DNA from 3 places in the Anaeromusa sp. genome. Region 3 is predicted to be linked to each of the others. Evidence: riboswitches for the same ligand, from Rfam matches in the RefSeq annotation. Region 3 holds a riboswitch; each other region holds the start of a gene.
What was found. Region 3 has a riboswitch for S-adenosylmethionine ahead of PHF27_RS12935 (methionine ABC transporter ATP-binding protein). Riboswitches for the same ligand answer to the same signal wherever they lie in the genome.
Positions count from the first base shown of each region.

Region 1: it holds a riboswitch for S-adenosylmethionine, as region 3 does, so the genes downstream of both, PHF27_RS01320 (homocysteine biosynthesis protein) here and PHF27_RS12935 (methionine ABC transporter ATP-binding protein) in region 3, are expected to answer to the same signal.
Region 2: it holds a riboswitch for S-adenosylmethionine, as region 3 does, so the genes downstream of both, PHF27_RS11815 (PLP-dependent aspartate aminotransferase family protein) here and PHF27_RS12935 (methionine ABC transporter ATP-binding protein) in region 3, are expected to answer to the same signal.

Region 1 is NZ_JAQUZF010000004.1:3,983-6,244, reverse strand. It holds gene PHF27_RS01325 (4Fe-4S binding protein) at 1-136, opposite strand, end outside; gene PHF27_RS01320 (homocysteine biosynthesis protein) at 138-1,304, opposite strand; SAM riboswitch class I at 1,381-1,489, opposite strand; gene PHF27_RS01315 (cache domain-containing protein) at 1,723-2,262, opposite strand, start outside.
Region 2 is NZ_JAQUZF010000106.1:2,154-4,415, forward strand. It holds SAM riboswitch class I at 132-235, shown strand; gene PHF27_RS11810 (hypothetical protein) at 314-457, shown strand; SAM riboswitch class I at 492-595, shown strand; gene PHF27_RS11815 (PLP-dependent aspartate aminotransferase family protein) at 795-1,928, shown strand; gene PHF27_RS11820 (PLP-dependent transferase) at 2,186-2,262, shown strand, end outside.
Region 3 is NZ_JAQUZF010000138.1:2,963-5,224, forward strand. It holds gene PHF27_RS12935 (methionine ABC transporter ATP-binding protein) at 1-848, opposite strand, end outside; SAM riboswitch class I at 934-1,036, opposite strand; gene PHF27_RS12940 (YerC/YecD family TrpR-related protein) at 1,238-1,573, shown strand; gene hisZ (ATP phosphoribosyltransferase regulatory subunit) at 1,560-2,262, shown strand, end outside.

The DNA of each region.
Region 1 (2,262 bases), on a different contig from region 3:
GTCCTTCTTCACCGGGGGTGATTTCCGCCCGGAGAATGTTGATTTTCAGTTCAAAGTCTTTGACCAAATGGTAGGCGATGGCTTTATCGTAAGACTCGGCGGTGAAATTCAGTAAAATTCGTTCAGTAGCCGGCATGTTATTCACCCTCCTTGCGGATTTCCAGGCTGTTCAGTTTCGCTGTTTCCGGCAATGGCGCTACAGGGCGGCTGACTTCAAAACGCCCGGCGGCAATCCAGTCCTTGAGCTGTCCGGCAATCTGCCGCGCTTTCGGGAGGCTGGACATGGGCGCGGTGCGTAAGCTGCGGCCCTTGAAGGAGATACTGCCGCTGCGCAGCTGTGCATAGGTGTAGGTTCCCAAAGCGGGGCGGTTGCGCGAGGGTACGCTGTAATCGAAAAGAGAGGTCTCGATGTCGGCATTAGTTACCGAGACCGCCCTGGCGACGTCTTCGTCCAGCACCGGAATAGGAATGCCGACGCCCACGGAAAGGCTGATGCCGTATTTTTCAAAGACTGCGGCGCGGATAAAATCCGGGCTCATGGCTTTGAGGTCTCCCACAAGCGACAAGGTGGCTGCGCCTCCGGTGGGGATGCCGCAATCGTTACGAGGACGCGAGGGATTGTGCTGTGTGCCGTTCCAGGCGATATAGCCTTCGGTGCCGCCCAAGAAGATGCGCGTGCCCAGGCCAATGGTGCGCAGATACGGATCGTTGAGGAGCGGGCTGAGCTCGCCTGCGGTGGAATAAGTAACATTACCGCAGCGGGGCAGCAGCATGCCCATATAGGTGTAGAGAATGCGCTCGGACGTATTGGTGGCGGCGCCGTAATTTTGGTAGGCGTTGCGGGGGTTAAAGAGGAAGCATTCGTTTAAATCGTCCTTAGAGATCCAGGTGTCGATGCTGCGCCGGGGATAGCAGTCCGTGCCGGGAGACGTAGCCCGCAGATGCACTTTTTTACCGGCAATGAGCTCCTCAATGACATGGGCGCCGCCGTAGTGCTCGTCACTGTCGGAGACTTCCGTAGCGCCGATATAAGCGTCTACGGCGGCAATACCTGCATAAGCCGGCACGTCGTTAAGCCAGACGCGCTTCATGCGGATGGGAGGCTCGCTGTGGCCGAAGTTTAAGAAGGCGCCGGAGGAGCACATGGGACCGAAGGTGCCGGTGGTAACGACATCGACCTTGCGGGCTACGGCGGCTACGCCTTGCTCTTGGGCCATTTTGCTGACTTCTTCTGCGGTGAGCACGACCGCCTGGCCTTTGCGGATGCGCTCGTTGATTTCTTCATAGCTTTTTTGCGTGGACATAGTAGGCCTCCTCTTCTTATTATGCAAAAGCGTCTCTTTTCAGAAGAAAAGAGACGCGTAATGGCGGTAATGCTCTCCCTCATCTGCCGGAACGCATGCATTCCGCTGGATTTAGCACCGGACGCCTCGGGAGGCCGGTTGCCGCGGTTTCAAAGGGCCAGTCCCTCCACCGCTCTTGATAAGAGTTACTCTATACAGTTTTTTGTAACTAGAACTAATAATACGGCGCAAATGTATTGTTTGTCAAGGCTTTCCGGGACAATTTTCTCCTGGGGGCTTGGGATCGGGGTATGGGGAACGTTTACACAGAGGAACAGAGGTATTAGAGAAAGGCAGAGGGAGTACCGAGAATTACATTTTTCCAAGGGGGTGGGTTACTGCTTTTTTGCTTTTTCTCTGGCTTTTCTCCGTTACTCTGTTACTCTGAGTTCCGTTCTCCGGTAGTTCGTTCTGGAGGCTCTTCTTGCAGCCAGTTGGAGAGCTGGGCCGGATTTTCACCGGCATCCAGGCGATCCTGGAGCCGCTGTACAGCGCCGGAAACCTGGCGGGCTTGCAGAGTGAGGGATTCCAAGGGGCGAATGAATTGATTCGCCAAACGGTGAATGCAAAAGAGAGTTAAAATTTGTGCGAAACACGTTAAAAAGAGGTAGCGCAGCAAGAGCTCGCGCAATGGTTCGTCAAGATAGCTGCGCGGCAAGGTAATGACCAAGGTCCAGCCTGTGCTGGGAAGCTTTCCGAAATAGGCTAAGCGATCTTCATTTTGGAAGGAATATTCCAGAAAGCCTTCGCTTTTTCGCAGCAGGTCGCTGCGCATTTGCGGCGGCAGCGAACGCAGCGGTTCCGCTTGATTGATGTCCAGCGACTGCAAACTGGGGTCAGGGTGGGCCAGAATGATGCCGCGCTGATCCAGCAAAAACGCATAGCCGCCGTCAAAAGGCTGGATATGACGAATATATTC
Region 2 (2,262 bases), on a different contig from region 3:
ATGTCGGTTTTCGGACATTTGTCGGTATTTCGTCCTTTGAATTATACATTTTTGTTTCAAAATAACTTTTTCACTCTTGACTCCTGCATAAACCCATGGTATTCTCTTTATAAATTAAATAGTTGTTTTACCGCTTATCAAGAGAGGCTGAGGGACTGGCCCGATGACGCCCGGCAACCGGCAGGAAACTGCAGTGGTGCCAATTCCAGCAGGCTAGCCGCCTGGGAGATAAGAGGAGGGCATTTGTTTGCACCCCTTTTCTCTCTAGAGAAGAGGATTTTTTATTTTGCGGAAGTTGACAGGAGGTGCCGTCATGGAACAAAAGGAATTTATTTTTTCACCCGAACAAGCCCATGGTCAGGAAGAGCAGGTGTTGGTGTTTTTAAGTGACGGTTCGGTTGTTACCTGCACTAGCCGCAGCGGCGACAGCTCGTTTCTTCCAACAAGCCTAACCTAATAAAAGCCATACTTTTTAACTTCATATGTAAGTTCTCTTATCAAGAGAGGCTGAGGGACTGGCCCAATGACGCCCGGCAACCGGCAGGAAACTGCAGTGGTGCCAATTCCAGCAGGCAATGCGCCTGAAAGATGAGAGACGTACGGCAGGCCCGTTCGTCTTGGGGCCTGTTTTTTTATTTTCCGGAGGTGACCTTCATGAATCCAAGCACGCCAAAGCCTCCCTGTGAGCCGACCTCGCAGGAAGAAGAAATTGTTATTGTCATCCGCGGCGGCAGTATTGTCAGCTTTACGAAACGTGTAATAGAAAAAAAATAGTATAGCAAGGAGTGACTATCATGCATATTTCTTCACAGCTTGTTCAAATCGGCTGCAAAGCCGATCCTCGCACCGGCTCGTTGAGCACCCCGATTTACCAAACCGCATCCTTCCGCCACCCTGCTTTGGGAGAAAGCACCGGCTATGATTACACCCGCAGCGGCAATCCTACAAGGCAAGCTCTCGAAGAAGGACTGGCCCGCCTTGAAGGAGGCGCCGGCGCCTGTGCGTTTTCTTCCGGTCTGGCGGCTATCACTACACTTTTAATGCTGTATCAGCAAGGCGACCATTTGATTGTCGTCGAAGACTGTTACGGCGGCACTTATCGCCTTTTTGAACAAGTGCTGTCGCGCTTTGGCCTGACTGCTTCCTATGTCGACGCGACCACCCTCGATGCCATCGGACAAGCCTTGCGCCCGGAAACTAAAGCCGTCTTCATTGAAACCCCCACAAACCCCCTCCTGCGCATTGTGGATTTGCGGGCCTTGGCTTCGTTTTGTCGCAGCAATAATCTCCATCTTATTGTAGATAATACGTTTTTGACGCCGTACTTCCAGCGCCCCTTAGAGCTTGGCGCCGACCTTGTCGTACATAGCGGCACCAAGTATCTTGCAGGACACAACGATTTGCTTTGCGGCGTCATCGTCGCTAAAGAACCGGAATTGGCCGAAAAAGTAAAGTTTCTGCAAAATGCTACCGGCGCTATTCTCAGCCCCAGCGACAGTTGGCTGCTCATCCGCAGCTTGAAAACTCTGGCGCTGCGCATGGAAAAGCACAACGCTAATGCGCTGTCTATTTCTCGGTGGCTGCTAGAACACCCAAAAGTCAGCCGCGTATTCTATCCCGGACTGCCGCTGCACAACGGCCATACGATTCATGAAAGCCAAGCCAGCGGCTACGGCGGCATGGTGTCTTTTGAAGTAAATGACCCGGCTTTGGTACCCCAGGTATTGGCTAAAGTCCAGCTCATCCAATTTGCCGAAAGCTTGGGAGGCGTTGAAACGCTGATTACTTTCCCCGCCGTGCAAACCCACGCGGACATTCCCGCCGCCGACCGTGAACGCCTTGGCATCTCTGACTGCCTGCTGCGTCTATCCGTCGGCATTGAAGACGCCGACGACCTCATCGCAGACCTGGATCAGGCTTTAGGCTGAAGAATACAGAGAACGAAAAAGAGAATCAAAGTAACTGAGGGTACGATAGAGGGTTACGAAAACACTATAAAATAAAACAAAGGAGCCGCTGCTTTCATGAGCACTCCGCTAAACTAAGGAGTTTTTTCGCCAGACGAGAAAGAAAGCACAGGCATAGCGGCGCTATACCGAGGCTTTCTGACGATGTCCGGCGGAAAAAGAACCCGTTTAGCGTGAGATGCGAGTAAAGCAACGTCGCCTTCAAGGAGGACTTATATATGCATGATTTTGCTACCCGCCTGCTGGCTCCCGGCCTGCCGGCTAACGAACGCCTAGGGGCCAGCAGCGTCCCTGT
Region 3 (2,262 bases):
TCTTCAGCGGACTGTCCCAAGAAAGACAGGCGCAGTACCAGATTGCCTTCCGGCAACGGCGTAGGGGAGAAAGCTACGTCAGCAAGAATTTCCGGCAGATCATGGTTAATGATGGTGCGGATGAATTCTCTGGTCGTATCGGTTTGGGGCTGGGTGAATACATCCAGAACCGGCCCTTCTTCGCTGATGACGCCGTTTTCAATGACGGCGACGCGGTCGCAAATTTCTTTAATGACCTGCATTTCATGCGTGATAAGCACAATGGTCAGGCCGAGCTGCTTATTAATGTTCTTTAGCAGTTCCAAAATTGCCTTGGTGGTCTGCGGGTCTAGGGCGGAGGTGGCTTCATCGCAAAGCAGTACCGTTGGCTGATTGGCCAGCGCCCGCGCGATGCCTACGCGCTGTTTTTGTCCGCCTGAAAGCTGGGCCGGATATTGATCGCGTTTATCGGACAGCTCAACCAGCTCCAAGAGGCGGCTGACTTTTTGTTCGATTTCTTTTTTGCTGACTCCAGCCAGTTCTAAAGGGAAGGCTACGTTATCAAATACCGTGCGGGAGGAAAGCAGATTAAAATGTTGAAAAATCATGCCGATTTTTTTGCGCGCTTCCCGCAGCCGCTGTTCATTAAAAGAAGTCAGTTCTTGACCGTTAACGATGACCGTGCCGGCAGTGGGCCGCTCCAGAAGATTGATGCAGCGAATGAGGGTGCTCTTGCCAGCGCCGCTCTTGCCGATGACTCCAAAAATCTCTCCCTCTTCAATGGTGAGGCTGATGCCCCGCAAGGCGTGAACGGCGTCGGAACCGCCGGAAGCGGGATAAGTTTTTTCAATGTTTTCTAGCTGAATCATGGTGAATCCCCTCTCTGCAATATGCATGTAAATACAAAAAAATCTCTTCGTGGCAAGCGAAGAGACGTCATGAGTAAAACTCAGTTCTTCATCTGCCAGGCGTATCCTGCAGGAATTGGCACCGTTCACCTGTGTGATGGTTGCCGCGGCTTCATCGGGCCCGTCCCTCTGCCAGCTCTTGATGAAAAAATATGAAATTATCAGTTTATAGGAATCAAATGCTTACGGATGCAATTGATTACGTGAGAATAACTTTAGCACGCGTCTAGAGCGCTGTCAAGAAAAAAATAGTTTCACAAACTAAAGAAGAAAAGAGGTGAAGGGAGGACTTTGAAGGGAAAGGTAGAATATGTATAAGATGTTCATGTGTTAATGAAAGGGGTAGTCTAATGGTAAATCCGAAGTTGAAGGATGTTCTTACCGACCATTTGTGTGAAGCGGTATTGCAGTTGGAAACAGTGGAAGAATGTTATCAACTCTTTGAAGACATTTGTACGATCAGCGAGCTTAAGGCGCTGGCGCAGCGGTTGGAAGTAGCTCGGATGCTGCGCAAAAAGCATACGTATGACGAAATTGTAGAGCGTACCGGGGCCAGCACCGCTACAATCAGCCGTGTTAAGCGCTGTCTGCATTACGGCGCTGACGGTTATAAGCTGATTTTAGAACGCATGGAAGTAAAAAATGAGGCGGAGCAAGGAGACGAAGATATACATGAGAAAGAATGAATTTGTACCTAAAATTCCCTATGGGATGCGTGATTTCCTGCCAGGCGAAGTGGGGCAGAAACGACAAGTGGAGGAAAGTCTCATTCGTTTGTTCGCCCGCTGGGGGTATGAGGAAATCATTACGCCTACGATGGAATATATGGAAACCTTGCAGGCGGGCAGTGAGGGAATTGAGGCGCATTTATACAAATTTTTCGATCGCCATAATCGTCTTTTAGCCTTGCGTCCGGACATGACTACTCCCATTGCCAGAGTGGCGGCCACTCGCCTGAAGGATCAAGAGGCGCCTTTGCGGCTTTGCTATTTAGCGAATGTATTTCGATATGAAGAGGCGCAGGCTGGACGGCAGTGCGAATTTTACCAGGCCGGAGTTGAACTTTTGGGTGAAGGCGGTGCTACGGCAGACGCCGAGGTAGTGGCCTTGGCGGTGGAAAGTCTGTTGGATGCGGGACTGGTTTCTTTTCAAATCAGCTTGGGGCAAGTGGATTTTATCAACGGTCTTTTAGCGGAAGCCGGCTTGCAAGGGGAGCGGAGCCGGGAAATTCGCCAGGCTTTAACAAGCCGGGATTTAGTCGGTTTGGAAAAATTGCTCGTAGACAGTGGCATTTCTGCAGGAGTGCAGCAGCTTTTACGCCGCATTCCCTTGCTGCATGGCAAACGAGAATTGCTTGAAGAAGCTCGCAGTTTGG